2 regions of the Lysinibacillus sp. CTST325 genome follow, and region 2 is predicted to be linked to the other one. Evidence: a T-box and tRNA genes for the amino acid it is inferred to sense, from the RefSeq annotation. Region 2 holds a T-box; the other holds one or more tRNA genes.

Region 1 (4,703 bases), on a different contig from region 2:
TGAAAGCATCTAAGCATGAAGCCCCCCTCAAGATGAGATTTCCCATTACGCAAGTAAGTAAGATCCCTCAAAGACGATGAGGTAGATAGGTTCGAGGTGGAAGTGTGGTGACACATGGAGCTGACGAATACTAATCGATCGAGGACTTAACCAAAAAAAGTTTGAAACATTCAATGCACCGTTTATCCAGTTTTGAAAGAATAATTCTTTCAACCAAGGGTTTCAAGATATGAGTAGTTCGAGGAAGCGATGGAGAGAAGGAAGGAGCGTACTCAAGTACGTGACTGACTGAACGACAGAAGCTGACGAAGAAATACGACGTATATTGAAAGCCGACAATAGTCTAGTGATGATGGCAAAGAGGTCACACCCGTTCCCATACCGAACACGGAAGTTAAGCTCTTTAGCGCCGATGGTAGTTGGGGGATTCCCCCTGTGAGAGTAGGACGTCGCTAGGCATTATACCCAGGAGGATTAGCTCAGCTGGGAGAGCACCTGCCTTACAAGCAGGGGGTCGGCGGTTCGAGCCCGTCATCCTCCACCATTTTGGTCCCGTGGTGTAGCGGTTAACATGCCTGCCTGTCACGCAGGAGATCGCCGGTTCGATCCCGGTCGGGACCGCCATTTTTATGCCGGTGTAGCTCAGTTGGTAGAGCAACTGACTTGTAATCAGTAGGTCGTGGGTTCGACTCCTATCGCCGGCATCATCCCTTGGAGGGGTAGCGAAGAGGCTAAACGCGGCGGACTGTAAATCCGCTCCTTAGGGTTCGGCGGTTCGAATCCGTCCCCCTCCACCATTTTAGGGGCATAGTTCAACGGTAGAATAGAGGTCTCCAAAACCTTTGGTGTGGGTTCGATTCCTACTGCCCCTGCCAGGTTTCGAGGTACTCGTTATCAAAGACTGCTATGTTTACATATAGTGGCGATTGTGGCGAAGTGGTTAACGCACCGGATTGTGGTTCCGGCATTCGTGGGTTCGATTCCCATCAGTCGCCCCATTTAATAATTGGGGTATAGCCAAGCGGTAAGGCAACGGATTTTGATTCCGTCATGCCTAGGTTCGAATCCTAGTACCCCAGCCATTCATTTCTTAGTTTGAGCCATTAGCTCAGTTGGTAGAGCATCTGACTTTTAATCAGAGGGTCGAAGGTTCGAGTCCTTCATGGCTCATCAGTTTTTATAAATGCGCCCGTAGCTCAATTGGATAGAGCGTCTGACTACGGATCAGAAGGTTATGGGTTCGACTCCTGTCGGGCGCGCCAAAAAGCCTAATAATATCGGAATGTAGCTCAGCTTGGTAGAGCACTTGGTTTGGGACCAAGGGGTCGTAGGTTCGAATCCTGTCATTCCGACCAACTTTCCTGATTGTTGGGGCCTTAGCTCAGCTGGGAGAGCGCCTGCCTTGCACGCAGGAGGTCAGCGGTTCGATCCCGCTAGGCTCCACCATTTATATAATTTCCGGAGGTATACCCAAGTCTGGCTGAAGGGATCGGTCTTGAAAACCGACAGGCGGGTAACACCGCGCGGGGGTTCGAATCCCTCTACCTCCTCCATTTTTCCGGGTCAGTAGCTCAGTTGGTAGAGCATTAGATTGAAGCTCTAAGTGTCGGCGGTTCGATTCCGTCCTGACCCACCATCTGCGGGTGTAGTTTAATGGTAAAACCTCAGCCTTCCAAGCTGATGTCGTGAGTTCGATTCTCATCACCCGCTCCAAAAAATAATGGGCCTATAGCTCAGCTGGTTAGAGCGCACGCCTGATAAGCGTGAGGTCGATGGTTCGAGTCCATTTAGGCCCACCATTATTCCGAAGTAGCTCAGTTGGTAGTAGCACCTGACTGTTAATCAGGTTGTCGCAGGTTCGAGTCCTGCCTTCGGAGCCACGGCCCGTTGGTCAAGTGGTTAAGACACCGCCCTTTCACGGCGGTAACACGGGTTCGAATCCCGTACGGGTCATCAAGCATGTTGCACATTAGTGCGACATGCTTTTTTTATGCCCACTATACTGACAAACAAAGATCATCATACGTTAAGGAAATGCACACGTAATAACGTCTACCCTTAATGCTGCAAACGGAGTGCAAAAGAGGCCTAATGCGTCTCGTGTATTACTTACTTAGGCGTAAAAAGCGTTATAATAGCAAATCCATGCTCAACAATTTTTTCTTCTGTAATTTCCCCTAATTTTTATAATGTCTACTCAAAATCGGCACCATAAGTAACTATAAAAATAAAATAGATGAAATAAAATATTGAACAAAGTATTTCATATATAAAATATGTATGTTTTCTGGCAGATTTTTTCGTGGTGATTATAGTTCCATTCCTCTAATATGAGGATAGATGGAGGAATTCAATATGAATTTACAAGAAGTACAGCAGTTTTTAGAACTTTATCAAGTAGAACAAAATGAGTCTAAAACATGGCTAGAAAATAAATTACAGCAAATTAAAACGGCAGGAGAATATATACCGACAACGGAAGAATTAATCTTTGGCGCTCGAGTGGCTTGGCGCAATAGTAATAAGTGTATTGGCCGATTATTTTGGCAATCGCTGCATGTTGTAGATGCCCGTGATATTTTAAATGAAGAGGATATTTTCAACGCATTGCTTGAACATATTGAGTATGCAACAAATGATGGGAAAATTCGCCCAACAATAACGGTTTTTGCACCAGGGCGTGTTCGTATATGGAATCATCAGCTAATCCGTTATGCTGGCTATGAAACGGAATCTGGAATCGTTGGTGATTTGCATTCTGTTGAGTTTACAAAAGTATGTGAATCACTTGGCTGGCAAGGTGAGAGAACAGCATTTGATGTGCTTCCACTTGTTGTACAGATGGATGGAAGGGAGCCTCAATTGTTTACGATTCCTGACGACTATGTACTACAGGTACCGATTCGTCATCCAGAATCCTCTCGAGTCGAGAAGCTAGGATTAAAATGGTATGCAGTGCCGATTATTTCGAGCATGCGCTTCCAAATGGCAGGTATTGATTTTGAGGCGGCCCCATTCAATGGTTGGTATATGGGGACAGAAATTGGGGCACGTAATTTAGCAGATCATGAGCGTTATAATATGCTGCCTGCTATAGCAGGAATTTTCAACCTCGATACAACGAAACAGGCTTCTCTATGGCGTGATCGTGCATTAGTTGAGCTGAATATAGCCGTTCTACATTCCTTTAAAGAAGACGGTGTCAGCATAGTAGATCATCATACAGCTGCACAGCAATTTAAATTGTTTGAGGAAACAGAAGCAGCAGCGAATCGTGAGGTTACAGGCAATTGGGCGTGGTTGATTCCACCTCTTTCACCAGCTACGACTCATATTTTCCATAAGCCTTATGTTAATGTTTACAATATACCAAATTATTTTTATCAGAAACCACCTTATTAATAGAGAAGGGCAGCTCATAATCTTATTTCCGTTGAAATAAGATTATGAGCTGCCTTTATTAATTCACATATTCATTTTTAGAAGCCCTAAATGAACATATGAAGAGTATCAATACTACGACAACAAATAACCAGCCAGTAATATTCCAGCCACCGAATAAATCATGTAAATAACCAAATAAGATTGGACCGATTGCGGCTAATAAATATCCTAATGATTGTGCAAATCCTGATAAATCGGCTGCCTCAAAAGCTGTACGGGTACGTAGAGTAAAGAACATCATCGCTAATGCGAATGAAGCACCTCCGGCTAAGCCTAGTAGCACCATCCACAGTATAGCGAGGCTTGTCCATTCCATCACTACCCCGATAAAGCCAACTAAGTAAAATACCGTAAACATTAATACGAGAGGACGTTGAGATGTCATTTTACTAGCGATAATAGGCACAGCTAAAGCCATTGGGACTTGTGAAAATTGCATGATGGAAAACATCCAGCCTGCACGGTCTGCAGCTAATCCTTGTGCTATGTATATTTCAGGAATCCAAGCGGCAGTTGTGTAGAATAATAATGACTGAAATCCCATAGCTCCCGCTACTGCCCAAGTAACAGGTGATTTCCATAATGGTGTACGTTCTTTCGTAGTCTTAACAGTCGGTTCAGGCTTATTAAATTTCAACTGTGGAATCCAAATTACAATGGTTAACACCACAAGAACAAGTGAGATGGCCAGTGCACCTTGCCAACCAAGTGATGAATTGGCAACAGGATAGCTAATGCCAGCACCGAGTCCAGCTGTCAAATTCATCGACATTGTGAAAAATGCCATAAGTAAACCTACGTGATAGGGAAATTTCAATTTAAGTAATCCTGGAATTAGTACATTACCGAATGAAATGGCTATACCAATTAGCATCGTACCAAATACGAGTAAACTAGTTGTGCCAAGGGAGCGTAGTACAATCCCTCCCCCTAAAAGAATAGTTGATAAAAATAATGTTACTTCTAGTCCAAATTTACGTGCGACAATTGGAGCGAATGGTGAAATGATTGCAAATGCTAGCAATGGGATCGTTGTTAGAAAGCCTGCTAGTATATTGGATATGCCGAGGTCTTCACGGATAAAGGAAATAATAGGTCCAACAACTGTTAGCGGCATCCGTAATGTCGAGGCAATACAAATTACTCCGATAACGAGTAATAAGGTTGTGCCTTTCCAGTTAATTTTCCTGCTAGGATAAGTATCGGAATGTTCATGAGTAGTCAAATAAATCCCCCTTGTTAGAACAATTTTGATTGAA
Region 2 (27,524 bases):
TTCATCATCATTTTGAATTATCAGGTTGGTCAGAATGGAAGGTAGTACTTGTCTTTTGGTCAACTGCTTTAGCAGTAGCATTGATTGCAGTTTTATCGGAGGCGTTCTTATGAGAAACTTTTCAGATTTACAACATAAAAAAGTCCTTGTTTTAGGTCTTGCTAAAAGTGGTGTGGCTGCAGCTGAGATATTACATGAGCTTGGCGCATTTGTGACGGTCAATGATTCAAAACCATTTGATGAAAGCCCAGATGCGCAAGGTCTATTGCAAAAGGGAATTACAGTTATTTGTGGCCGTCACCCAGAGGATTTACTCGATGAAGGCTTTGAATTAGTAGTGAAAAATCCAGGGATTCCTTATAGCAACAAAATAGTAGCAGATGCAATAAACCGTGGAATCCCCGTATGGACAGAAATTGAGCTTGCCTATTTAATTAGTGAAGCGCCGTTTATCGGTATTACAGGATCAAACGGTAAAACAACTACGACAACAGTAATTTTCGACATGCTGAATAACGGAGGTTTAGAACCGTTAATTGCAGGGAATATAGGAACAGTCGCATGTGGTGTTGCAAGAGAAGCAAAAAAGGATAATGTAATTGTTACAGAGTTATCATCTTTCCAATTAATGGGTATCGAAACTTTTAAACCAAAAATTTCTATATTAACAAATCTTTATGATGCGCATCTTGATTATCATGGGACGTTTGACAACTATGCAGAGGCAAAGTTTGGTGTTACACGTAATCAAGATGAAAGCGATTATTTTATTTATAATGCTGATCAGCCAATTGTTGTTGGTTATGCAACACAATCAAAAGCTAAAAAGATACCATTTAGTTCTAAGGGACGTATGGATGAAGGAATTAGTGCGGATGATACAACAATTTACTGGCAAGGTGAGCCATATCTAGATCGAGCAAATATCGCTTTGCCTGGTAAGCATAACTTAGAAAATATTTTAGCAGCTGTCGCATCTTGTATTTTACTCGGCTGTGACAAAGCTAAAATGGAAGAAGTTTTAGCAAAGTTTGGAGGAGTTCGTCACCGTACTCAGTTCGTACGTGAATGGAACGGACGCAAGATTTACAATGACTCAAAAGCAACAAACTGCTTAGCAACAAAAAGTGCTTTGGATGCATTCCAAGCACCTGTTATTTTACTGGCAGGTGGCTTAGATCGAGGACATTCATTTGAAGAATTACGTCCATGTATGAGCCATGTAAAGGGTGTTGTTGCCTTCGGAGAAACAGGACTACGCTTTGTAGAATTTGCAAAGTCATGTGGTGTACAACAAACTGTCATTGCCCAAAATGTTGAGGATGCAGTACATTACGCGGCGCCAATGTCAGCAGAAGGCGATGTTATTCTATTATCTCCAGCATGTGCAAGTTGGGATCAATATGACAGCTTTGAAATACGAGGCGATGTTTTTATTGATGCTGTAATGAAGCTGTAATGAGCCTGTAACTATTTTAGAATATACTTGACTTGGAAGGATGGCAATACTGAGAGGGAAAGAAAGCTATTTATTGCTCGTCACAACATTGATGCTTTCTATAATCGGCATTATTTTCGTCTATTCTGCAGGTACCTATTGGAGTGCCGTTCATTATAGTGGAAAAATGCCGTTTTATATGAAGCAAAGTTTATACTTTGCGGTAGCTATTGTAGTGTTTTTAATCACTATTCGATTAAATATTTTGAAAGAGCAGTCCTTTTGGAAACTGGCCTATATATTTTCGCTAATTTTACTAGTCCTTGTACTGATACCAGGAATTGGACTAGTTCGAAATGGTTCTCAAAGCTGGATTGGCATAGGTCCTTTAACAATTCAGCCAGCAGAGCTAACGAAAATTACAGTCATTGTATACATGAGCCATATTTTAGCGCAGCATAAAACAGGTACGTCGATTATTAATTGGCGGCATGGATTGATTTTATTATTGCCTGTTGTACTTATTATGCTACAGCCTGATTTTGGTTCAGTTTTTATTCTAGTTGTGTCTGTGTTTCTATTGTTTTTTGTGGCAGGGTATCCTTTAAAGCTTTATGCGATCTTTATGGTTGCTGGGATTGCTGGATTAGTAGGCTTGATCGTCACAGCGCCATACCGACTAAAGCGGATTCAGGCATTTATCGATCCGTGGGTCGATCCTTTAGGTAGTGGGTTTCAGGCTGTACAATCATTAATGGCTATAGGTCCTGCCGGAATTTTCGGGCATGGTTTTGGACAAAGTAGGCAAAAGTTTTTATATTTACCCGAACCACAAAATGACTTTATTTACGCAATAATTCTTGAAGAGGTTGGATTGCTTGGTGGGCTTGTTATTTTAGCACTTTTCGTACTGGTGATTTATGCAGGCTATAAATTTGCAGTGCGTGCTAAAACAAGAACATCCTATTACGCAATCATTGGACTAGTAACAATGCTTGCCGTACAAGCATTTCTAAACATAGCAGTAGTAATTGGTTTAGTTCCTGTAACAGGTGTTACATTGCCTTTTATCAGCTATGGAGGAACATCTTTAGTAACAATGTGGCTAATAATAGGTATTATTTATCAATTAGCGAAATAAATATAAAGGAGGAGTACTTTTTTGGAGAAAGTAATTGATATAGAAGATCGCATACCTACGCTAAAAAAGCGACGAAAAAAGCGTACAAATCGGAAATTCATAGTGCTAATATTACTTTTCTTTATCGTGTTAGCAGTACTCCTTTATTTTCAATCTCCTTACAGTAAAATCAACAACATATCAGTCAACGGTGCTCGATTAGTAGATGAACAATTTTATATGAAGACAAGTACTCTTACAACTGGGAAGTCGATGTGGGGATTTAAAGTAGAAGACGTAGAGAAAATATTACTAAAGGATAAATGGGTGAAAGAAGCACATGTTAAACGTAATTGGCTTCAAGGTGTGACAATAGAAATTAAAGAATGGAAAAAGGTTGCGTACTTAGCTGGTGACGGTACTTATTATCCATTGCTTGAAAATGGCAAGCGCTTTGAACAAGCTGGGGATGATATCCCGATTGATGCACCTGTATTTATCGGCATAACTGGCGAAAAGACCATTAAGAAGCTGGTCAAGCAATTAGCTCAATTAAATCCAGAAGTATTAGCATTAATTTCTCAAGTCAATACAAACAGTAATGAGACAAATCCTAATGCAATCAAGCTCTATATGAACGATGGCTATGAAGTTCGTGCCGTTATTCAAACTTTAGCAGAAAAGCTAAATCATTACCCTTCACTTGTGGCACAAATTCCAAATTTGGAGAAGGGGGTTATTGATTTAGAGGTCGGCTCGTATTATCGTCCTTTCAATAGTGAGTACAACCAAGCAAATATTGATTTAGATCAAGATGCGGCCAACCAGGAAGTGGAAAAAGATGAACAACAAGAAAAAGAATAGCAAAGAAAATTTCTTTTCTAGAAAACAATTTCAGTTGCTTATTGTTTGTGTGAGTATGGGGTTTATCATTGGCTATTCCTACAACCAGGCAAAAGATAATCGAGATGCAGGTTCGACTAATAAGGAGCTTTTCGAGCAAGAGGATTCTTATCGTGAGGAGTTAATTGCACAGCAAGAGCGCAATAAAGAATTATCAGAAGAGGCGAATGCTTTGCAAGAAAAAATTCGCAAGTATGAAAAATCATTTGTCGCTAGCAAAAAGGATTATACAAAGCTTGTTGAAGAAGCAGAGGATTTACGCTTGTTGTTAGGCGATTTAAATTCAGAAGGAAAAGGGATACGTATTACCCTTCAAGATGGTGATTACAGTCCAAAATCCGCTAATCCTAATGAGTATATCGTGCACGAAAGTCATATTTTTAAATTGCTCAATGAGCTTAAAATTTCTGGTGCGCAAGCAATTGCTATTAATGGTCAACGTGTTTTGGCGAATTCTTATATACGTTGTAATGGACCAGTCATTACTATTGATGGTAAGCAACATCCAGCTCCATTCGTCGTCGAAGCTGTAGGAGATTCAGCAACATTAATAGCTGCCTTAAACTTAACTGGTGGCGTTGTGGATCAATTATTAAATGACAATATTGTTGTATCATTAGAAGAAGATCAAAAGCTTACAATGCCAAAAGCAAAAGTAGAAAGTTAAACGATTTCTAGTCAATATTTACAAATTAAATTTGGTTATAGCCTCTAGGTAGCTTATAGATAATTTTGCATAATTCAAGATCTAAGGCGTAAATCTGTGAGGGGTTACGATACGTCTAGGAGGGGCTATTTTGAAAAAAAATATGTTTACCCGAATAACGATCGTGCTATTTATTATCGGTTTGATGATAGCGGTACAATACAATACCATAAAGCAACCAGCTGAGCGAGATACACGAGATATTTGGGCCATAAGAGAGGAATTAGCAGAAGAGAAGCAAAGGCATTCCGCATTATTAGCAGAAATTCGCTCACTTAATGAAGTAGTGGGTCGCTATGAGCAATCTGAGAAAGCAAATTTACAGTCAGCATTAAATGAAACGCTGAATCGTTTAAAACTACAGGCCGGGCTAACGGAAGTCACAGGTCCAGGAGTTATACTTCGAGTTGAACCAGCACCAGAATTAGTTGAAATGGGGTTTGAAATCAAAGAAATCACACCTGATTTACTAACCCAATTACTAAATGCTCTGTTTAAAAACAATGCAGCGAGTGTCTCGATTGATGGAAATCGGGTTGTTCAGACGACAGCCATTCGAGACATAAATGGAAAGACTACAGTGAACAGTGTACCACTGTCCTCACCACCCTTTGAAATTTATGTTGGGACAAGCTCTTTTAAAGAAGCTCAAAAAATGTACAACTCGTTACAAGCTTCTACATTTATCGATTCCTTTTATTTGGATAACTTTAATTTAATAATAGAGGAACCAACTGAGCATTTAACAATCCCAGCATTTGATCAGCGATTGACAAATGATTATTTAACAGAGGTGGAAAAAGGAGAATAATATATGTGGCTACCATTTTTAGGTTTGATATTTGGACTTGCCCTTGGCTTGTTAACAAATATACAAATACCCTCTATATATGAAAATTATCTGTCAATAGCTGTTTTAGCAGCTTTAGATACGTTATTTGGCGGTATTCGTGCTCAATTACAGCAAGTATATGACGATAAAGTATTTGTATCAGGATTCTTTTTTAATATAGCTTTAGCAGCAGGATTAGCCTTTTTGGGTGTGTATTTAGGGATAGATTTGTATTTAGCTGCTATTTTCGCTTTCGGAGTACGTTTGTTCCAAAATATAGCAATAATTAGGCGTATTTTACTAACCCGTTTGGATGAGAAACGTCATAAAAGGAACAAAAATTCCATAGAATGAGAGAAAAATTGAGCAAAATGCTCGATTTGCTTAGACATTATGCCGAATTTACAATAGAATGAGAATAAGAAGCATTTTTTCAAGGAGGTGCAGCTAATTGAATCAGCAAGATTTATATATTTCTCTTGATATAGGATCTTCCTCTATCAAGGTATTAATAGGTGAAATGAGCGACGGCCAATTACATGTAATTGGAGTCGGAAATGTAAAATCGAATGGAGTTCGAAAAGGTGCAATTGTTGATATTGATGCAACAGTTCAATCGATTCGAAAAGCAATAGATCAAGCCGAACGAATGACAGGGTATCAAATTAATGAAGTCGTTTTAGGTGTTCCTGCTAACCAGACGATGTTACAGCTAGTTAAAGGTGTTGTCGCTGTAAATAGTGAAAATAGAGAAATTACAGATGATGATTTAGATAGAGTGGTAGAATCTGCACAAGTCATGTCAATACCTCCTGAACGTGAATTAGTAAACATTATTCCACGACAATTTATTGTGGATAATTTAGATGAAATCAAAGATCCACGAGGTATGATTGGTATTCGTTTAGAAATGGATGCCACAATGATCACAACTTCTAAAACACTTTTACACAATGTTTTACGTTGTGTAGAACGTGCAGGTCTAAGTATTCGAGAAATCTATTTACAACCATTAGCAGCAGGTTTCTTTGCATTAACAGAGGATGAAAAAAACCAAGGTACCGCTTTCATTGATTTAGGAGGCGGTTCAACGACTATTACAGTATTTGAAGAAGGACTGTTAACACATACGGGTGTCATTCCAGTTGGTGGCGATCATATTACGAAAGATATTTCAATCGTCTTAAAAACACCAACAGAACAGGCAGAACAAATTAAACATCAATTTGGACATGCCTTTTATGATGACGCATCAGATGATGAACTCTTTGAAGTACCCGTTGTAGGGACAGATTCAACAGATCAGTACAGTCAGCGCTTTATATCAGAAATAATTGGTGCTCGTTTGGAAGAATTATTTGAGTTAGTCATCGACGAGTTAGCCCGTCTAGGTGTAAGAGATTTACCAGGCGGTGTTGTTTTGACAGGAGGCGTTGCAAAGCTTGAGGGAATTGCACAATTGGCACGCCAGATTCTGCAAACACGTGTTAGAATATATACACCTGACTATATTGGCGTTAGAGAGCCTTCATTTACGACGGCAGTTGGACTTATTCGTTACGCCTATTTAGAAGATGATTTTTATGGAAAAAGTACTAATACGCAGCCTATTGAATATGCAGTTGTAGGATCCCCTACAGCCACACCTAAGAAGCAAGAATATGCTGCACCTTCAGAATCAAAAGGAAGCGTGATCGGAAGAGCAAAAAAATTATTTGATAAATTTTTTGATTAACTTCTTTCAGCAGAAGTCTCCCACCTCTATAGGTGGTGAGAGATGAATGCGGATTTAAGCTACTTTTCAGCAGATGTCCAAACACCTGCTGAAAGAAGTTAATGCCTCCGGCGGATGTCACGGAATCGGAAAGGAGTTCTTTGTGCCAGCACAAAGCCGATTCCGGACGCAATTATACCGAGGCATAATTGATCTTGAATGCGTAATGAATGATACAGAGTCGAGTTACCGTGGGAGGAAAAAGAAATGTTAGAATTTGATACAAGTGTTGATCAACTTGCAGTAATAAAAGTCATTGGTGTTGGTGGCGGCGGTAACAACGCTGTCAATCGAATGATAGAACATGGTGTACAAGGTGTTGACTTTATCGCAGTAAACACAGATGCACAAGCGCTAAATTTATCGAAAGCAGAAATAAAGCTACAAATTGGTACAAAACTCACACGTGGATTAGGTGCAGGTGCAAATCCTGAAGTAGGGAAAAAAGCTGCTGAAGAGAGCCGTGAACAATTAGAAGAGGTTCTACGTGGTGCAGATATGGTATTCGTTACAGCCGGAATGGGCGGAGGGACTGGTACTGGTGCCGCGCCAGTAATCGCACAAATTGCTCGCGATTTAGGAGCTCTTACAGTCGGTGTTGTAACGCGTCCATTTACGTTTGAAGGTCGCAAACGACAAACACAAGCTATCGGTGGTATTGGTGGCATGAAGGAGTCTGTTGATACTTTAATCGTCATTCCGAACGACAAGCTATTACAAATTGTCGATAAATCTACGCCAATGCTAGAGGCATTCCGTGAAGCAGATAATGTTTTACGACAAGGTGTACAAGGTATATCAGATTTAATTGCAACACCAGGTCTTATTAACTTAGACTTTGCAGACGTAAAAACAATTATGTCTAACAAAGGTTCAGCGTTAATGGGTATTGGTATTGCTACAGGTGAAAACCGTGCTGCAGAAGCAGCTAAGAAAGCTATTTCAAGTCCTTTACTTGAATCATCAATTGATGGCGCTAAAGGTGTCCTCATGAATATTACTGGTGGCTCAAATCTTAGCCTATTTGAAGTACAAGAGGCTGCAGATATTGTAGCATCTGCTTCAGATGAAGAAGTTAATATGATTTTCGGTTCTGTTATTAACGAAAATCTAAAGGATGAAATTATTGTTACAGTAATTGCGACTGGTTTCTCAGAGGAAGCTTTACAGCAACAGCGTAATACTGCACGACCGACGTTAAATACAAATAGACAAGCTGCACAACAACAGCAAGCTCCGATTCGTGAGCAACGTCAAGAAGTACATGTACAGCAAGAACAACCACGTCAAAATCAACAAAATTATGTACAGGATGACATGCTTGAGGTACCAGCATTTTTACGTAACCGTAAAAATCGCGGATAAGCATCCAACCTTCTAAAAAGCTCGTATTTTACATTATGTGAAATACGAGCTTTTTATGTTGATAATATGTAAATGAAAAAAACTGAGATTAGTCCGATAAAACGAGATTTTGTTCCGATAAATCTTCAAAGTATTTATATAGCAGTGAATTCATCACAATAGCGTGGAGTTGATTTCCGTTCCGACTGAGCACTTGTCGCTGACGCTTCGCTTTCGCGCAAGCAAAGCTTCCTGAGGGCGTCCGATGAGCCGCTTGGACCAACACGATGTTGGTCACGAAGGCGTTATCACAGGACGTGATGCGTTCCCCTACGTGCTCGCTACAGTGTCGCATCTGTGCCGCTGATCCCCTAGGAGTCGCACAGTCTCCAACTTTTTAGTTTTATCGGAACACTTTCAGGGATTATCGCCCAACTTTTGAATTTTATCGACTAACTTACACGTTTTATCACCCAACTTTTAATTTTTATCGACATCCACCTTCAAAAGAGCAAAAGAAGGATTCACACACAGCCTTGTGTGTGAATCCTTTTACTTTATTATGTAGTCTAGTCTGAACGTAAATCAACTAATTCACATGGCAAGTATCCTCTGACACGTCGCTTTAAATTAAGTGATACACGTAATTTAAACAAATGGGTGGCAGTGAAAATGAAGCGACAGCAACAGATGTTTTTTTGTGCGAAAGCGCAGTGAAAACGAAGCGACAGCAACAGATGTTTTTTGTGTGAAAGTGCAGTGTAAACGAAGCGACAGCAATAGATGTTTTTTGTGCGAAAGCGCAGTGTTAACAAAACGACAGCAATAACAATAATGGAGGAAACGGCTCGATGTTTGCCTCTTAGAAAAGCGGCGGATAGCCTGGAACAGAAATCATCCTCATATAAAGCGCTACAACATTCATAAAAATTTCCTTGGCCATTTTCAGCGTATAAAAAATTAATTATGTTCAAATGTGTAAGGAAAAGATGTATTTTGTCAAAACATTTTAATAAAATGATGCGATTGTTTGACAATATTTGTGGGAGTAACATGCTAACTTTGTATGTAGGAGGCGGCTGTTATGTATGGAGAATGGCTGGTGCTCATTAATACCCTTTTTAATCTAGCGATACTCAAGTTTACGGCAAAAGTAACAGGGGTTTTTGTAAAGAACACGAGATTATTAATGAGTTCTATTTGTAGTAGTTTTGTAGCTGTAATAGGTGGACAAATGCTGTTAACGACGCTACTGAGTTTTATCTTACTGATCGGACTAGCTTTTCGCTTCAAGATTCGAAGCTTTCAAAAGCAAGGACCAATCGTTTTAACAGCAACAATTATTATTGGTGGATTATTAACAGCATTACAACCGTATTTAAAGAATCTTTCTGTTGTCCATTTTATAATTATTTGCCTACTATTAGCAGTTGGTAATCTTCTTGCTTTTTATAAGCAATGGGGATTTGTAAAGCTTGAGCGGTTAAGTGGTCAGTTTGTGTTTGATACGACGTTAAAAATTTTTGATGTAAAGATACCGCTTTCTGCATTTGCGGATACGGGAAATCAAGCGATTGAACCACTATCAGGAAAACCTGTACACTTTGTCTCTTATGCAGCGTTACGACCACACTTACCTGCAACATTTTGCAAATCATTATTAGAATGGCAAGAAACTGATCCGTATAATGTATCTATGTTTTCAGAAGATTATCAGCGTTATATTCGATTTATTCATGTCAATACAGTACAACAGCAATCGGTTGTATTAGGTTTTCGCTTTGAAGAGTGGCATATCAAAGGGGAGCACTCACAAGTGAAAACGAATGAATATATCGTTTTAACAAAAAAAGCTAAAAATTTTCCACATAGCACAGCAGCAATTTTACATTTTTCAGCGCTTTCAAATAACTCATAGAGGGGGAGAACTATTGCTTCTTAGGCTACTTGCTAGCTTGAAAAAATTTTGGAGTAAGTTTCGGAGTCGTGAAACGTACTATATAGGGGGAAATGATTCATTGCCAGTGCCACTAAGTCGAGAAGAAGAAGTTACAGTCATTGCATCCTTTATGAATGGTGATTTACGAGCTAGAGATACACTAATTGAACGTAATTTACGTCTTGTTGTTTATATTGCTAGACGTTTTGATAATACGGGTACACCGATTGAGGATTTAATAAGTATTGGCTCTATCGGTTTAATAAAGGCGATTGAAACGTTCAATACAGATAAAAATATTAAGCTTGCCACATACGCGTCTCGTTGTATTGAAAATGAGATTTTGATGCATTTACGTAAAACAAGTCGCATGAAGGGTGAAGTTTCATTAGATGAACCATTAAACTCCGATGCTGATGGAAACGAGTTGTTATTGTCTGATATTTTAGGAACTGAAGAGCATATTATTTTAGACAATGTAGAGAAGAAAATTGAGCGTCAACATATGTTTCATGCCATTAATTTACTAGGTGCACGTGAACGATATATTATGGAATGTCGTTTTGGTCTCAATGGAAAAATTGAAATGACTCAAAAAGAGGTTGCTGATCATTTAGGTATTTCGCAATCCTATATTTCCCGATTAGAAAAGAAAATTATTCAAGATTTACGTGAAAATCTGAATCAGCCAATATCTTAGAGAGGGAAATTTACCCTACCTAAAATTGGTCGTAGCTTTTGTGCATATTCTCGTTTCTCTCGGACAAACTGATGTAACGGTTTAGTCAGAGAATAACATCCGGAGGAATCGAATATGCGAACTAAAGTAGATCTTTGCGGCTTAGATACATCGACTTTGCCAATTTTAAAGCACGAGGAAATGAAGGAACTATTCATTCGTTTACAAGCTGGAGAAACTGAGATTAGGGAAGAGCTTGTAATGTGCAATTTAAGGTTAGTGCTTAGTATTGTCGGTAGATTTGCCTACAGGGGTGAGCAGGCAGATGATTTATTTCAGGTAGGCTGTATTGGCCTCATGAAAGCCATTGATCATTTTGATTTGAAGCATAATGTACGATTTTCAACATACGCTGTACCGATGATCATTGGTGAAATTCGTCGCCATCTGCGTGATCATCATGCATTACGTGTTTCTCGTTCTCTAAGAGATATTGCGTATAAGGCGATGCAGGCAAAAGAGCAATGGATAACCGATAATTTACGAGAACCAACGATTGAAGAAATTGCTGAAATGATTGACATGAAAAAGGAAGATGTTTTATTTGCCTTAGATGCCATTCAAGACCCAGTTTCTTTACAGGAACCCATTTATTCAGACGGTGGAGACGCTGTTTATATGATGGACCAATTACGTGATGATGATGTATCAGAAGATCAATGGGTTGCCTACGTGTCAGTAAAGGAAAGTTTGCAAAAGTTAGATGATCGTCAACAAATGATTGTTGCAAAGCGTTTTTATTACGGTGAGACACAAACTGAAATTGCAAAAGAATTGGGGATTTCTCAAGCGCAAATTTCACGTCTAGAAAAAAATGCAATTGAAACAATGCAGAAAGATTATAAGTAAAAAACAATGCGCATCCGAATGCTCGGTGCGCATTTTATTTATGTCAATAATTAAGAAAGTAAAAGGATTCAAGCACAGCTTTGTGTGTGAATCTTTTTTTGCTCTTTAGCAGGTGGATGTCGATAAAACTAAAAAGTTGGATGTCATGTGAATTAGTTGATTGGAGTGGAGACTGGGCGACTCCTTGGGGCTCATCGAACGCCCCCAGGAAAGCGCCCAGTCGGAACGGAAATCAACCACACGTTTTGCCAAAGAGAGATTCCTTAATCATTTCATGTTCATTTAAACAACAATAAACACATAAATATATAGAGAAAACATAGTTTGTTGAGATAAAACGATGTTGAGAGTAATTGATTTAGGGAGGGATAAAATGCGTTTCTCAATGTTACAGCAAAAAGAAGTTATTGAAGCAGGCAATGGACGCTTTTTAGGATTTGTGGTAGATGCAGAGGTATCTAAAGAAACAGGCTATGTTACGGCTTTTATGATTGCAGAACCCCGTAAATATCTAGGCTTTTTTCGCGGAGAAGAATCTGTTAGGAAAGTGTATATGAAAGATGTACTTGTAGTGGGGAAAGATGTAATTTTGGTAAAAGCATTATCCTAAAGAGAAAAATATCTATGCCTATAAAAAAATTTAGCAATTTTAAAGCATAAGGATGGTATAAGTACTTCACATAGGTCAGGCTATTCATTGATAATTCAAGCATTGCTTGTTACAATAAAAGAAACTATTGTTGTAAAGTTGGGAAAAACAGTGACAAAAATCTTAGCAAATTTAAAGAAAATTAATGATCTTATACAAACAGCAAAAAAACGTGCAAATCGTGAAACAGAAAAAGTCCAAATTATTGCAGTGACAAAAGAAGTTTCTGTAGAAAGAACACAAGAAGCAATTGATACAGGGCTTATGCATTTAGGTGAGAACCGTCCTGAAGGCTTAAATCGTAAAATTGAAACGATTCATGCTGATGTACATTGGCATTATATCGGATCTTTACAAACACGTAAGGTCAGACAAGTTATTAACAGTATTGATTATTTACATTCATTAGATCGTTTGAGTTTAGCTCAGGAAATTGAAAAAAGAGCAGACAAACCTGTAAAATGTTTTGTACAAGTTAATGTATCTGGCGAGGAAGCAAAACATGGTTTATCGATTGAAGAAGTTCTGCCTTTTATTGAATCATTAAAGGATTTTACAAAAATTCAAGTTGTTGGTTTAATGACAATGGCACCAAACACAGATGAGGATACAATTATTCGCTCTGTTTTTAAGCAATTAAAACAATGTCAACAGCAAATAGCCGAGCAAGGATTCGCGCACGCACCTTGTACCGAGTTATCAATGGGCATGTCTAATGACTTTGAAATTGCGGTAGAAGAAGGGGCTACATTTGTTCGAGTTGGAACGGCTCTTGTTGGAAATGAAAGAAGGGAACAGGATGAGCATGAAAAATAAAATTAAAAATTTCTTTTATCTTGAGGAAGAACTAGAAGAAGAAATCACGCAAGCTCCTATTCAACAGCAACAACCCGTACAACAACAGCAACAGATTCAATCTGCGAAGCCTAAAAAAGTTATGAAAGAGCGTAAAGCAGCGGTTCAGGAAATTTTTCCGCAAAGTACAGCACCTACAAATAACATAGTAAGTTTGCAGGCAGCCATGAATTCTAAAGGCGCAAAAGTTGTCTTAGTTGAACCTAGAGTTTATGCCGAAGCTCAGGATATTGCGGAACACTTAAAAAATAAGCGTGCAACGATTGTCAATTTACAACGTATTGAGCGAGAACAAGGTGTACGGATTATTGATTTTTTAAGTGGCACAGTTTATGCACTTAGCGGTGATATTCAAAGAATCGGTAAAGATATTTTCCTATGCACACCTGATAATGTAGAAGTGTCTGGCGAAATTTCGAATTTTATTTTAGACGATAATTAATAGCGAGGATTGTAGTTTATATGGATTTATGGATAATTCTAGGTTATATATCATTAGCATTTAACGTGTATTCTTATATGTTAGTTGGATATGTTTTAATGTCATGGGTGCCTGCTGTACAAGATTCAGCAATTGGCCGTTTCCTTAAAAAAGTATGTGAGCCTTATTTGGGGATTTTTAGAAAATTCATCCCTCCAATTGGGATGATTGACATTTCACCAATTGTGGCAATTTTTATGCTTACTTTTATTAAAAATGGGCTTTTTATTGTAATTCAAAAAATATTCTTTATGTTTTAATAAAAGAAATCCTCACGAACGGTGGGGATTTTTTATTTATGGGGAATACTTTTTAGATATCCTTAAAATACCAATGAAATGGTACAAGTAAAAGAGTGATAATAGAGGTGAAGTTATATGGAGCATTTAATACAGCATTTTAGGAAAGATGAACAGCCTTTCATTGAACAGGTTATAGGTTGGCAGCATGAGGTAGAGGATCGATATGCTCCAAAGCTTACTGATTTTTTAGATCCTCGGCAGCGCTTTATTGTAGCATCGATAATTGGACAGTATGACACATTAAAAACAGCTAGTGCTGGGCTCTTTGATGAAGCAGAAAGACAACGCATGCTGATTTATCCTACTTATTATGAGCCTATGGAGGAAGATTTTCAGCTTACAGTATTTACGATTCAATATCCTGTGAAATTTGTTCAATTAGGACATCCAGATGTCCTTGGAGCTTTGTTATCTTTAGGGTTGGAGCGTGGCAAATTCGGTGATATTCGTGTCAATGACCATCTTATACAATTTGTAGTAGCGATGGAGGTAGCTGATTATGTACGTTTACATTTAACAGGCATCGGCAAGGTAAAGGTTCATGTAGAATCGATTAAAGAGACGGAGCCATTGCTACAAAACGAGGATGAGTGGCTAGAAGAATCTCATACGGTTTCTTCTATGCGTTTAGATGTGATTATCTCAACGGTTTTAAAAATTTCTCGTCAGAAGGCACAAGCATTAATTACAGGTAAAAAGGTACGCGTCAATTGGGCTGAACGGGATTCAGTTGCTTTTGAATTACAAGAAGGAGATATTTTATCTGTACGTGGAAGCGGTCGAATAAAAATGATGATGACTGAAGGTCGTACAAAAAAAGATAAAATTCGTTTGCAAATCGGTCGATTGACCCCAAAAAGCTAAAAATCAAGTAAATTTCATTAATTTTTACTGCTAAGTTGTTGGAACAATTGTATAATAGAAAGTACGAATGTACATGTAAAGGAGAGAAGGATCGTATGCCGTTATCACCTATTGATATACATAATAAGGAGTTTACTAAATCTTTCAGAGGTTATGCTGAAGATGAAGTAAATGAATTTTTAGATCAAATTATCAAAGACTATGAAATTTTGTTACGTGAAAAAAAGGAAGTAGACAGACAACTAGAAATTTCCTTAGAGCAAGCGAGATATTTTAGCTCCTTAGAGGAAACGTTACAAAAATCAATTGTTGTTGCACAAGAAGCAGCTGATGAAGTACGAAGAAATTCGCAAAAAGAGGCTAAGCTCATTGTGAAGGAAGCAGAAAAAAATGCTGATCGTATTATCAATGAGGCTTTAACAAAGGCTCGAAAAGTGACAATTGAAATTGATGAGCTGAAAAAGCAGTCAAAGGTATTCCGTAATCGCTTTAAAATGCTTGTAGAGGCACAACTGGATTTACTAAATGCAGACGATTGGGATCATTTGCTACAATATGATATTGACCTTACTGAAATTCAAGCATCTGTTGAAGAAGCACAGGAAGCCGATCAAGTTTAATCGCTTTATTATGTAGCAATAAGTGAAACTTGACGTGATTGTTTGATTTTCATATACTATTGAAATAGTAATTAATTTGAACAGATATGCAAACAGGCAGAGACGAAGACAGTATTTGTTAGGCGTAGTTAAGCGATTTGGGGATAGTGTGAGCCCGAACAAGCAAATAACAATGAACATCACTTCTGAGCTAAAATAACTGAATGTAGTAAGTTATTTCGTGATGCACAACGTTAACGTGCTTAAGAGTGGTAGTACAATTTTGTGCTACAATTAGGGTGGTACCGCGAGTATAAGCTTCTCGTCCCTTTGAGGGATTGAGAGGCTTTTTTTTATGTTCAAATGGCGGAAGGCTTCCATTTTTATTCGTGTGGCCTATACTTTCGTTGTTGAAAAGTATTGATTTTGCCAATAACTAGAACTTAGGGATGGCATTTCTCAAAATGTATGCCGTGAATATAAGTTGATCGTCGCACACCCCAAAGAAAGCGCCAAGTCGAAACGGAATCAACCTTACGTTATGGTAATGAGTCTAATAACTGTCGTATGTGTGAATGAGCGCCTAAGTGCATATGTTCTTTGTTTGTAAACATAAAGGAGGAATTGAAAAATGGTTGAGTACAAAGATACTTTATTAATGCCAAAAACAGATTTCCCAATGCGTGGAAACTTACCGGCAAATGAACCGAAGATGCAAGAAAAATGGAATGAAATGGACATTAATAAATTACAGATGGAGCGTACAGAAGGACGCCCTGAGTATGTGTTACACGATGGACCTCCATATGCAAATGGTGATATCCATATCGGTCATGCTTTAAATAAAGTACTGAAAGATATGATTACGCGTCATCGCTCTATGACTGGCTACCATGTAAACTATATTCCAGGCTGGGATACACATGGTTTACCAATTGAGCAAGCACTTACGAACAAAGGTGTAAAGCGCAAAGAAATGACTGTTGCTGAATTCCGTAAATTATGTGAAGAGTATGCTTACGAGCAAATCGACAACCAACGTACACAATTCCGCCGTTTAGGTGTTCGTGGTGATTGGGAAAATCCATATATTACATTAAAGCCTGAATTTGAAGCACGTCAAATTGAAGTATTCGGAAAGATGGCTGAAAAAGGCTATATTTATAAAGGTTTAAAACCAGTTTACTGGTCTCCATCATCTGAATCTGCACTTGCAGAAGCAGAGATTGAATATCAAGATATTAAATCGCCTTCTATTTATGTAAGCTTTGCGCTTAAAGATGCTAAAGGTGTTGTCCCAGCAGATGCTAAAATGATCATTTGGACAACAACACCTTGGACAATTCCAGCAAACTTAGGGATTTCTGTGAACCCTGAATTTATCTATGTGGTAGTTGCTGTTGCCGATAAAAAATTCATCATCGCAAAAGAATTAGTAGAAACAGTTGCGAACGAACTTGAGTGGGAGTCATATGAAGTTGTTCAAGAAGTTAAAGGTGAAGCTTTAGATCGAATTGTTGCACAGCATCCATTCTATGACCGTGAATCTCTTGTGATGGTTGGAGAGCACGTCACTGCTGAAGCGGGTACTGGCTGTGTTCATACAGCACCAGGACACGGGGAAGACGACTATCATATTAGTAAGCTATATGGTTTACCAATTCTTAGCCCTGTTGATAATAGTGGTTGCTATACAGATGAAGCACCTGGTTTTGAAGGTGTATTCTACAATGATGCAAACAAATTAATCACAGAAAAATTAAAAGAAGTCGGTGCATTAGAAAAACTTAACTTCTTTACACACTCTTATCCACATGACTGGCGTACGAAAAAACCAGTTATTTATCGTGCAACACCACAATGGTTTGCGTCAATAGATGCATTCCGTGATGAGTTGCTAGACGCTGTAAAATCAACGACATTTACACCTGCTTGGGGTGAAACTCGTCTTTATAATATGATTCGTGACCGTGGAGACTGGGTAATTTCACGTCAGCGTGCATGGGGTGTACCAATTCCAATTTTCTATGCTGAAAATGGTGAGCCAATTATTACACCAGAAACAATTGCTCATATCTCTGCATTATTCCGTGAACATGGGTCAAATATTTGGTTCCAAAAAACAGCAAAAGAATTATTACCTGAAGGCTTCACACATGCAGGTAGCCCGAACGGTGAATTTACAAAAGAAAACGATATTATGGACGTTTGGTTTGACTCAGGTTCTTCTCACCAAGGTGTGCTAGTAGAACGTGGTATGAAATATCCAGCTGATTTATATTTAGAGGGCTCTGACCAACACCGTGGATGGTTCAACTCATCATTAATTACTTCTGTAGCTATTAATGGCTATGCACCATATAAGGGACTATTAACACATGGTTTCGTGCTAGATGGTGAAGGTCGTAAGATGAGTAAATCTTTAGGGAATGTAATTATCCCGAAAAAGGTTATGGATCAATACGGAGCAGATATTCTTCGTTTATGGGTTGCCTCTGTAGATTATACAGCCGACGTTCGTATCTCAATGGATATGTTGAAGCAAGTATCTGAAGTTTATCGAAAAATCCGTAACACATTCCGTTTCTTACACGGAAATGTAGCAGATTTCGATGCAACGAAAGATCGAGTAGCATATGAGGATCTTCGTGAAATGGATCAGTACGTTTATATGCGCTTGCAGGATGTATTAAAAACTGTACGTGCTGCATATGATCGCTATGATTTCGCAGCTGTTTATCATGCAGTGAATAACTTTGTTGCAGTAGAACTATCTTCATTCTATTTAGATATTGCAAAAGATGTTGTGTACATCGAAGGCCATGACAACAAAGACCGCCGTGCGATGCAAACAGTTATTTATGACACATTAATGACATTAGTAAAAGTAATGTCACCTATTATTCCTCATACAAGTGACGAGATGTGGTCTTATTTACATGCTCAAGGTGTTGTAGAAGAGGTATCTGTACAATTAACAGACTTCCCAGAGGTACATGAACATGAAAACTTCGAAAGTCTACGTGCAAAATGGGTGAAAATTATTGATGTTCGCGATGATATCTTAAAAGCATTAGAAGAAGCACGTAATGCAAAAACAATCGGTAAATCACTTGAAGCAAAAGTGACAGTTTATGCAAAAGAAGATGTGGCAGCATTATTAAATGATGCAAGCATTGATTTTGCACAGCTTTCAATCGTTTCTGCTTTTGAAGTAGCGTCAATTGATGCTGCACCTGCAGATGCATTAGCTCTAGAGCATGCATCGATTGTTGTAGAAAAAGCAACAGGTGAGAAATGTGAGCGTTGCTGGTCTATTTCTGAAACAGTCGGCTCAAATGAATCACAACCAACAGTGTGTGCTCGTTGTGCAGAAGTTGTAGCAAAGTATTACGCTTAAAAACAAGAATCTGCATTCTATATAATTAGTAACGCAAGTCTCCTTGGTGATGGGGGGCTTGCGTTTTTTATTTTGTCATTGAGGTCTAGCAGATTCTTTTTTGTAGTGGAGTGACTTGGATGCTTCATTTACGTGTTCTGAACTATTTAAATAATATTTCTTGCGTATTGCGGTAGTCTGTTGGGGATATACCGACATATTTCTTAAAAGTAAGGCTGAAATAATTAGGTGTGTTAAAGCCACAGATGAAGGAGATTTTTTCGATGGTGTAATCGTATTTTCGCAAATAGGGCAGTGACTTGATGATACGTGTAAAGGCTACATAATCCACAAAATTGCGACCAGTCTCTTTTTTAAACAATCTGCTAAAATGAGTAGCACTAAAGTTGATATATTTGGCAACATCACTGATCGTCAGTTGTTCATCAAAATGCTCCTCGATATATTGGATAGCCTTTTGGAGCTGTTCTTGCTTTGTTAAATCTTCATAAAATCGTATATGAATACTATGAACGGGCGGTTTCCTCCGTGCCTTTCGAGCTTGGCTATAGGATTCCTTGACTTGCATGGGGTCCTGAAAAACTCCACCAATCCCCATAAAAAGATGGATACAATAATCTTTTTTTAACACTTCAATAACCTCAAGTAAACAAGCGCCCCCCTCAGACCAATGCTTAAATGATGTGTATTCATTAGGAATGCGCATAAGCAACAGTAAATAACGTTCAAAATGTAAAAAGGATAGAGGTGCTTTATGAGCAAAGTTTTGGTGAAATACATTTGTTATAACACTGCTTGCATCATGAGGGATAGGTCCATCTTCATTTACATCTATATAGCCTTGGATTAAAAAGACGATATTTGGGATGCAATGCCTCGATAAGAAAGATGATGACTGGATTATTTCCTGCTCACTTTCAACCTCTCCTCGTATAAGCCGTTTTAAAAAAGCTTCTCGGAAGGGTGAAGTATGGTCTTGCGTAATTTGCTGCGATAACTCAAGCATTGTAAGAGTACTTGCCTGTTTTTCTTTGTAGGATGTATAAAGTTTTTTAACATTTCTTAGAAATTTTGCTTTCTGTAATGGCTTTATAAGAAGTGCGGGCAAATTTAGTTCAATTGCTATACCAGTTGAGTAAGTAAGGTGTTCTGCAACAATAGGGATAGTTATACTATTAGGATAATTTCTTTTTAACCGATTTATCTTTACCCAGTCAAATAAATGGTTGATTTCATAAACAATGATGGTGGAAGTCTCTGTTTTGGGTTCGTCACAGTTAATAAAGGTATTAGGTAAAAATTCTTCTAACCAGTAGTCCATTTGTTGTTTTTCATTTGAATTTTCAATGTACCAAACAATATTTAATATGCTAACATCTCCTTTCTATTGAAAATGGAAAAGAATAAAAATATTTTAACTTATAATAGCATTTTTTTGTACTAATACAGCAATATTTTGTAACTATTTTCTAGATTAAATAGAATAGAATAATTGTAGTGAATAATAATTTGAAATTTCAGATAATTATCCACTGATCCAGAAAGGGGGAGCTGAAATATGGCGGAAGTAGGGAGTCATGATTATGAATACGTGGAAGCTGGAACTGTAGATGTGAAGGATCTTCCATCGCTAGATGAAACTACGAACAAAATTATGAAAGATGAGTTTACTACAGGTTTTAGCTTAACGGTATTTTATTTCATTTTAATTTTTAGTATTCCAGTTATGAACTGGTTTGCTCCGGAGCTTGCTTTTAAGAAAATTTGGGGTGGTATAACAGTTACATGGTTTGTGACAACCGTCGTAATGATGTTAATGGCCTTTATTATTGCGTATGTGCATACAGCATTGTACGAAAAACGCCTAAAGAAATACGAAATACTAAATAAGTAGTTTCAGATTAGGGGGTATGTTGAATGATGAAAGCTCTATTAGAACCGAAGATGTTAATGACTATTGCTTTAATGGGGACAATTGTATACATTACGTATTTAACGAAAAGAAATGCAACGGCATCTGATTTCTTTGTTGGGGGACGAAGTTTTGGATGGTTTACAAATGGTTCTGCAATAGGAGGAGACTATTTAAGTGCAGCTACATTTCTTGGGATAGCTGGTTTAACTTTTCAATTAGGGTATGATGGTGCTTATTATGCATTTTGCTTTTCCATTGGATTAACGTTGTTAGCTATTTTTGTGGCAGGTCCATTAAGACGTTTTGGTGCATTTACCGTTGCCGATTTTTTAGCCTATCGTTTTCATAGTAGACGAGCTAGGCTAGTAGCAGTAGCTGTAGTTTTAGCGATTTCGGGTTTTTATGCAGCGCCACAATTATTAGGGGCAGCTCAAATTTTAAGTATGTTTTTTGGGACTTCATATGAATTCGGCATCATCTTTACTTGTATTGTAATGGTCTTCTATGTAGGGATAGGCGGTATGAAAGGAACAACAATCAACCAAGCTTTAGAGCTTTGGATTCGCCTTGGTGCGTTTGTTGTTATGTTGATTGCAGCAATGTATAGTGGTTTGCATTACGATAAAATTTTAGCTGCTATTAATTCATTCAGCGGTCCGATTGCAGGAACCTCACCATATGCACTAGATGGAAATGATGTTAATTTTGATGGTGCTGCATGGACCGGGACAGGCTTTTATTTCCCAACATTTTGGCAAACCATCAGTATGACAATAGGTTTAGCATTAGGTACAATTGGTTTGCCGCATATATTACTAAGATTTTATACGAATCCAAGTGCGAAGGCGGCTCGTAAATCAGCATTAATGGCGATCGGGATTGCCAGTACGTTTTTCTTATTAGCTGTATATTTAGGTGTTGTAGGTCGTTCTATTTTTATCTCGGGTACAGCAAGTGAGGAAGTAATGCGTGATCTAGTGCTTGGCGGGAACAATATGGTTATTCCTACGACAGCACTGGCACTAGGAGGTAAATGGCTGCTTGGGCTAGTCATAGCAGGTGCATTTGCGGCCATATTCTCGAATTTATCAGGGTTATTTATTACAAGCTCAGGTGCATTAGCCCATGATTTATATGCAAGTATTATGAAAAAGGATATTACAGAAAAACAACGAGTGATTGCAGGGAAAGTAGCGATTGTTATATTAGGTATTTTATATGGAGCATTGGGCTTACTAGTTAAGGATGCATCCATAGGACATTTAGTGGCACTAGCCTTTACTGTTGCGGCGAGTACCTTTACACCAATATTTATTTTAGGTATTTGGTGGAGAGGAATGACAGAAAAAGGAGCTATTGCAGGTTTACTCATTGGTCTTGGCGTATCTATGTGGATGATTTTTCTACCAGGAACATTACCAAGCTTCTTACAATTTAAAATCCCTGGCATAGTGACAGTACCAGTAGGCTTCTTATCCGTTGTTATTGTGTCATTATTAGATCGAAAAGTACCGGCTGATGTCAATGATTTCATGAAGCGTGTGCATTCAAAAGAGTCTGAAACAGCCTGAAACTTCTGTATCTGTATAACATTGAATAAAAATTGATAAGCTATTGCCATTACTTATGAAGTGATGGCAATAGCTTTTTTTGTAGGAACGAAAGTGACGGTAGAAGGGCCGAAGCGACGGAAGGAAGAGCCGAAGCGACGGAAGGAAGAGCCGAAGTGACGGAAAGAAGAGTCCAAACGACGGATAGAAAGGCTGAAGCGACGGATAAAAGAGTCAAAGTGATGGATAGAGCTGCAAAAGCGAGAAAAGAAGAGCTAGAATGACGGATTGAAGCCAGAGCGACGGATAGAAGAGTCGGAGCGATGGAAAGAAAGGTCAAAGCGACGGATGAAAATCAGAGCGACGGAAAGAAGAGCCGAAGTGACGGAAAGAAGGCCGAGAGCGACGGAAAGAAAGGTCAAAGCGACGGATGAAAATCAGAGCGACGGAAGGAAGAGCCAAAGCGACGGAAAGAAAGCCGAGAGCGAAGGAAGGAATGGCCGAAGTGACGGATGAAAATCAGAGCGATGGAAAGAAGAGCCGATGCGACGGAAAGAAATGTCAAAGCGATGGAAAGAAAGCCGAGAGCGACGGAATGAAAGGCCGAAGTGACGGATGAAAATCAGAGCGACGGAAAGAAGAGCCAAAGCGACGGAAAGAAGAGTCAAAGTGACGGATGAAAATCAGAGCGACGGAAAGAAGAGCCGAAGTGACGGAAAGAAGAGTCGAAGCGACGGATGAAAATCAGAGCGACGGAAGGAAGAGCCGAAGTGACGGAAAGAAAGGTCAAAGCGACGGAAAGAAAGCCGAGAGCGACGGAATGAAGGGCCAAAACGACGGATGAAAATCGGAGCGACGGAAAGAAAGGCAAAAGCGACGGATGAAAATCAAAGCGACGGAAAGAAGAGCCGATGCGACGGAAAGAAAGGTCAAAGCGACGGAAAGAAAGCCGAGAGCGACGGAAGGAAGAGCCGAAGCGACGGAAAGAAGAGTCCAAACGACGGATAGAAAGTCCAAAACGATGGATAGAGCCGCCAAAACGATGGATAGAACCACCAAAATCATGGATAGAACCGCCAAAACCGTGGATAGAATCACCAAAATCATGGATAGAACCGCCAAAACGACGGATAACTCAACATACATCCGCAAGAAAGCGCCAATCGGAGCAAAAATCAACCCCACGCAATGGTATTCATCTATATTTTAATGCTATATTAGTTATTCTGAGATGGGCTGTTATGGTAGAATAGGTTAGATGTTGAGCGAACGGAGGAGTGTCTGTGTATAAATATTATGGATTGGCCGTATTCGTAGTTATTTTAGATCAGTGGACAAAATGGCTAATTGTGAAAAATATGGAGTTTGGCGAACGAATTTCAGTATGGGATCCGTGGTTTGGGATATTGTCTCATCGTAATAGAGGAGCGGCATGGGGTATGCTCGAAGGACAAATGTGGTTATTTAGCATTGTCACGATAGGCGTTATTTGTGCTATCCTATACTTTTATCATAAAGAGGCTAAAGGTAAACCTATTTTTCAAATAGGCTTAATGCTTTTATTAGGTGGAGCTGTAGGTAATTTTATTGACCGTATCTTTAGAGGTGAAGTGGTCGATTTTGTAAGTGTCTTAATTCCAGTAATTAATTATAATTTCCCAATCTTCAATATTGCAGATGCTGCTTTAACAATGGCGGTAGTAATATTAATGATTGGCTTAATCGTTGAAGAGAAAAAAGGAAAGAAACAGGTGAAAGAATGACGCAAGTATCATATACAATGGAAGAACAACAACAGGGAGAGCGCATTGATAAGGCGCTTTCGGGCGTGCAATCAGAGTGGTCGCGTACACAAATCGGGAATTGGATTACTGAGGGTATTGTCAAAGTAAATGGAGAGACAGTCAAGGCGAAGTATAAGGTAAAAGTAGGGGATATCGTAGAAATTGATGTACCCGAAGCAGAGCCATTAGATGTTATTGCTGAAAACTTAGAGCTTGATATTGTTTATGAAGATGCAGATGTTCTTGTTGTAAATAAACCAAAGGGCATGGTTGTCCATCCAGCACCTGGACATATGACAGGTACGCTTGTAAACGGCTTAATGTATCATTGTCAGGATCTATCAGGTATCAATGGCATTATGCGACCAGGAATTGTTCACCGTATCGATAAAGATACATCAGGATTATTAATGGTTGCTAAAAATGACACAGCTCATGAATCGTTAGTGAATCAGCTAGTCAATAAAACAGTGACACGTAAATATACTGCGCTAGTTCACGGGCATATTGCACATGATAAAGGAACAATTGATGCACCGATTGGTCGCGATCAAAAGGATCGTCAAAAACAAGCAGTTGTCGATAAAGGGAAGCATGCAGTAACTCACTTCCAAGTTATCGAACGCTTTGGTGAATATACTCTTGTAGAATGTCGTTTAGAAACGGGACGAACTCATCAAATTCGTGTGCATATGAATTATATTGGATTCCCACTTGTTGGTGATCCAAAATATGGACAAAAAAAGACAATTGACTTTGGTGGACAAGTATTACACGCGGGTGTATTAGGCTTCGATCATCCTACATCAGGTGAATATTTGCAGTTTGAAGCACCAATTCCTGCTGATTATGAACAATTATTAAATGATTTAAGAAATAGTCATTGACGTATAGTAAAAGAAGGTCTATACTAACGAAAGTGAATGAACAACTTAACTAAATATTCACCTTTAATGACAGTCCAGAGAGGCTGAGAAGGTACATGTGAATGTGTTGTAAAAAATTTGTGCTGCAAATTTTTCAACATACTATTTAAACACGTATATAACCCTCTCAGGCCATTCGCCTTGAGAGGTTTTTTTATGGACACATGACCAACAATATATAAAAGAGAGGAGGAAACTTACATGGCACAAAATGAGCTATTAGATAGCCCATCTATGGCAAGAGCGTTAACACGCATTGCACACGAAATTATTGAACGTAATAAAGGTATCGATGAATGTATTCTAGTTGGTATTAAAACACGAGGTGCCTTTCTTGCAAGACGCCTTGCAGAACGAATTGAAAAAATTGAAGGCAAACCAATCCGTACGGGGGAGCTAGACATCACTCTCTATCGAGATGATTTAACGACAAAGCATGATAATGAACAGGCACATGTTGAACAGGTAGATATTGATGATGTGGTCGTTAATCAAAAAATTATTTTAGTCGATGATGTACTTTATACTGGGCGTACAGTACGCGCTGCACTTGATGCAGTAATGGATTTAGGGCGACCTGCACAAATTCAACTTGCAGTACTAATTGATAGAGGTCATAGAGAACTACCAATTAGAGCTGATTATGTTGGCAAAAATGTACCAACATCTGGCGCTGAGCGTATTGTCGTAAATTTACAAGAGGTAGACGGAGAAGATTGCGTCATCATTTTTAAAGAAGATTAACTATAAAGTGAGGAAACCTTATGTCAAATGCAGTATTAGATATTAAAGATAAACCGACCCCAGTCCAACTAGTGACATTAAGTTTCCAGCACATGTTTGCCATGTTTGGGTCAACGATCTTAGTTCCTCAGTTGGTTGGTCTTAGTCCAGCGATTGCCCTTTTAACAAGTGGAATTGCTACACTGTTCTTCTTATTAATTACGAAATTTCAAGTGCCAGCATATTTAGGTTCATCCTTTGCCTTTATCGCCCCGATTTTACTTGCAGCAGGTGGTTTAAATAAAGATGGTTCAAGTGTAAATCCAGGTCATGCGATGATTGGTGCAATGGCAGTCGGGATTACGTATGGTATCGTATCCCTAATCATCTGGAAAAGCGGCTATAAATGGATTATGAAAATTTTACCTCCGATTGTAGTAGGACCTGTCATTATGGTAATTGGTCTTGGATTATCAGGGACAGCGGTAAATATGGCGATGAACGTTGATGGTAAATATAGCTTTTTACACTTCTCAGCAGCGTTAGTGACATTATTTACAGCTATTATTTTCACGATTTTCTTTAGAGGTATTTTAAGCACAATGCCAATCTTAATTGGTTTAATCGTAGGATATATTTACTCAATGATGATCGGAATTGTAGATTATTCACCAATTGCCAAAGCAGATGTTTTTGCAAAGCCTGAGTTTTTAATCCCAGGTGTTCACTACGACTTTGAAATCACAACCAAGCTACTCCTAACGATGGTACCAATCGTTATCGTAACTATTTCAGAACATATCGGTCACCAGTTAGTATTAGGGAAAGTTGTTAATCGAGATTATATTAAAGAGCCAGGCTTACACCGTTCACTTTTAGGGGACGGAATTGGAACATTTATTAGTGCATTAATCGGTGGTCCACCGAAAACAACTTACGGTGAAAATATCGGTGTTCTTGCTATCACACGTGTTTACAGTGTGTATGTCATTGCAGGTGCAGCAGTCGTAGCAATTTTACTATCATTCTTCGGGAAAGCAATGGCAGTTATTGCAACAATCCCAACAGCTGTACTTGGTGGGGTTTCCATCTTGCTCTTCGGTATCATTGCAGCAAGTGGATTACGAATGTTAGTTGATAATCATATCGACTTTGGGAATAGTCGTAACTTGGTTATTGCCTCTGTTATTTTAGTCATTGGCATCGGTGGAGCGAAGTTCGTTATTTCGGAATCACTAAGTATTGAAGGGATGGCATTAGCAGCGATTATCGGTGTTGTTTTAAATGCCATTCTACCAGGTAAAAAAGAAGCGGATATACCAGTACCGTACAATCAAAATAAAAATTCATAGAAGTACCTTTTAATGAATTGTCCAGAGAGGCAAAAAAAGGGAAGTTGTAGACAGTCTAAAAGTAGGAGTGTATCCTGCTGTAGTTTGTCGCGCCTCCTTATGCCTCGTTGATGACATCAACGGGGCTTTTATTATCTTCATTCATCCCACCCCTGAAGATGAGATGAATGAAGATAAAGCCTCCGGCGGATGTCACGGATTTTGAATTGTGCTCGCACAATTCAAAATCCGGACGCAATTACGCTAAGGCGAAATTGATTTTAGCGAACGTTATACATAACGTTCATGAAACACAACCCAGTGGAGGTACATGATGAAGAACTTATTATCGATGGAACATTTAACAATTGAAGAAATTAACCACATTCTAGATCGAGCGCAAGCTTTTGAGAATGGTGAAGCATCATCATTATCTCGCCCATACAACGTCGCAAATTTATTTTTCGAACCAAGTACGCGCACGAAAACAAGCTTTGAAAT

What was found. A T-box is a leader RNA that pairs with one kind of tRNA and senses whether it is charged. The one in region 2 lies ahead of ileS (isoleucine--tRNA ligase), so its partner is inferred to be a tRNA-Ile.
Region 1: it has a tRNA-Ile gene. The T-box ahead of ileS (isoleucine--tRNA ligase) is inferred to sense a tRNA for this amino acid. The anticodon was not compared.

What each region holds. Positions count from the first base shown of each region.
Region 1 is NZ_BAAFHO010000008.1:182,066-186,768, reverse strand. Features, by position in the region: partial or broken rRNA gene ACYQ73_RS18235 (23S ribosomal RNA) at 1-154, shown strand, start outside; rRNA gene rrf (5S ribosomal RNA) at 343-458, shown strand; tRNA gene ACYQ73_RS18225 (tRNA-Val) at 469-544, shown strand; tRNA gene ACYQ73_RS18220 (tRNA-Asp) at 549-624, shown strand; tRNA gene ACYQ73_RS18215 (tRNA-Thr) at 632-704, shown strand; tRNA gene ACYQ73_RS18210 (tRNA-Tyr) at 714-797, shown strand; tRNA gene ACYQ73_RS18205 (tRNA-Trp) at 802-875, shown strand; tRNA gene ACYQ73_RS18200 (tRNA-His) at 923-998, shown strand; tRNA gene ACYQ73_RS18195 (tRNA-Gln) at 1,008-1,082, shown strand; tRNA gene ACYQ73_RS18190 (tRNA-Lys) at 1,098-1,170, shown strand; tRNA gene ACYQ73_RS18185 (tRNA-Arg) at 1,186-1,262, shown strand; tRNA gene ACYQ73_RS18180 (tRNA-Pro) at 1,279-1,355, shown strand; tRNA gene ACYQ73_RS18175 (tRNA-Ala) at 1,371-1,446, shown strand; tRNA gene ACYQ73_RS18170 (tRNA-Ser) at 1,461-1,553, shown strand; tRNA gene ACYQ73_RS18165 (tRNA-Phe) at 1,561-1,636, shown strand; tRNA gene ACYQ73_RS18160 (tRNA-Gly) at 1,640-1,713, shown strand; tRNA gene ACYQ73_RS18155 (tRNA-Ile) at 1,723-1,799, shown strand; tRNA gene ACYQ73_RS18150 (tRNA-Asn) at 1,804-1,880, shown strand; tRNA gene ACYQ73_RS18145 (tRNA-Glu) at 1,882-1,953, shown strand; gene ACYQ73_RS18140 (nitric oxide synthase oxygenase) at 2,356-3,402, shown strand; gene ACYQ73_RS18135 (CynX/NimT family MFS transporter) at 3,461-4,693, opposite strand.
Region 2 is NZ_BAAFHO010000001.1:715,076-742,599, reverse strand. Features, by position in the region: gene mraY (phospho-N-acetylmuramoyl-pentapeptide-transferase) at 1-113, shown strand, start outside; gene murD (UDP-N-acetylmuramoyl-L-alanine--D-glutamate ligase) at 110-1,459, shown strand; gene ftsW (putative lipid II flippase FtsW) at 1,500-2,579, shown strand; gene ACYQ73_RS03700 (cell division protein FtsQ/DivIB) at 2,601-3,422, shown strand; gene ACYQ73_RS03695 (DUF881 domain-containing protein) at 3,400-4,128, shown strand; gene ACYQ73_RS03690 (DUF881 domain-containing protein) at 4,259-4,978, shown strand; gene ACYQ73_RS03685 (small basic family protein) at 4,982-5,353, shown strand; gene ftsA (cell division protein FtsA) at 5,451-6,734, shown strand; gene ftsZ (cell division protein FtsZ) at 6,981-8,138, shown strand; gene ACYQ73_RS03670 (sigma-E processing peptidase SpoIIGA) at 9,202-10,035, shown strand; gene sigE (RNA polymerase sporulation sigma factor SigE) at 10,049-10,756, shown strand; gene sigG (RNA polymerase sporulation sigma factor SigG) at 10,871-11,644, shown strand; gene ACYQ73_RS03655 (PRC-barrel domain-containing protein) at 12,018-12,254, shown strand; gene ACYQ73_RS03650 (YggS family pyridoxal phosphate-dependent enzyme) at 12,405-13,109, shown strand; gene ACYQ73_RS03645 (cell division protein SepF) at 13,093-13,590, shown strand; gene ACYQ73_RS03640 (YggT family protein) at 13,611-13,889, shown strand; gene ACYQ73_RS03635 (YlmH family RNA-binding protein) at 14,007-14,795, shown strand; gene ACYQ73_RS03630 (DivIVA domain-containing protein) at 14,891-15,415, shown strand; T-box leader at 15,506-15,727, shown strand; gene ileS (isoleucine--tRNA ligase) at 16,026-18,794, shown strand; gene ACYQ73_RS03620 (helix-turn-helix transcriptional regulator) at 18,937-20,115, opposite strand; gene ACYQ73_RS03615 (hypothetical protein) at 20,353-20,688, shown strand; gene ACYQ73_RS03610 (sodium/solute symporter) at 20,712-22,280, shown strand; gene ACYQ73_RS03605 (hypothetical protein) at 22,330-22,599, opposite strand; gene ACYQ73_RS03600 (hypothetical protein) at 22,596-22,721, opposite strand; gene ACYQ73_RS03595 (hypothetical protein) at 22,697-22,927, opposite strand; gene ACYQ73_RS03590 (hypothetical protein) at 22,924-23,256, opposite strand; gene ACYQ73_RS03585 (hypothetical protein) at 23,281-23,469, shown strand; gene lspA (signal peptidase II) at 23,543-24,022, shown strand; gene ACYQ73_RS03575 (RluA family pseudouridine synthase) at 24,019-24,930, shown strand; gene pyrR (bifunctional pyr operon transcriptional regulator/uracil phosphoribosyltransferase PyrR) at 25,171-25,713, shown strand; gene ACYQ73_RS03565 (solute carrier family 23 protein) at 25,734-27,044, shown strand; gene ACYQ73_RS03560 (aspartate carbamoyltransferase catalytic subunit) at 27,358-27,524, shown strand, end outside.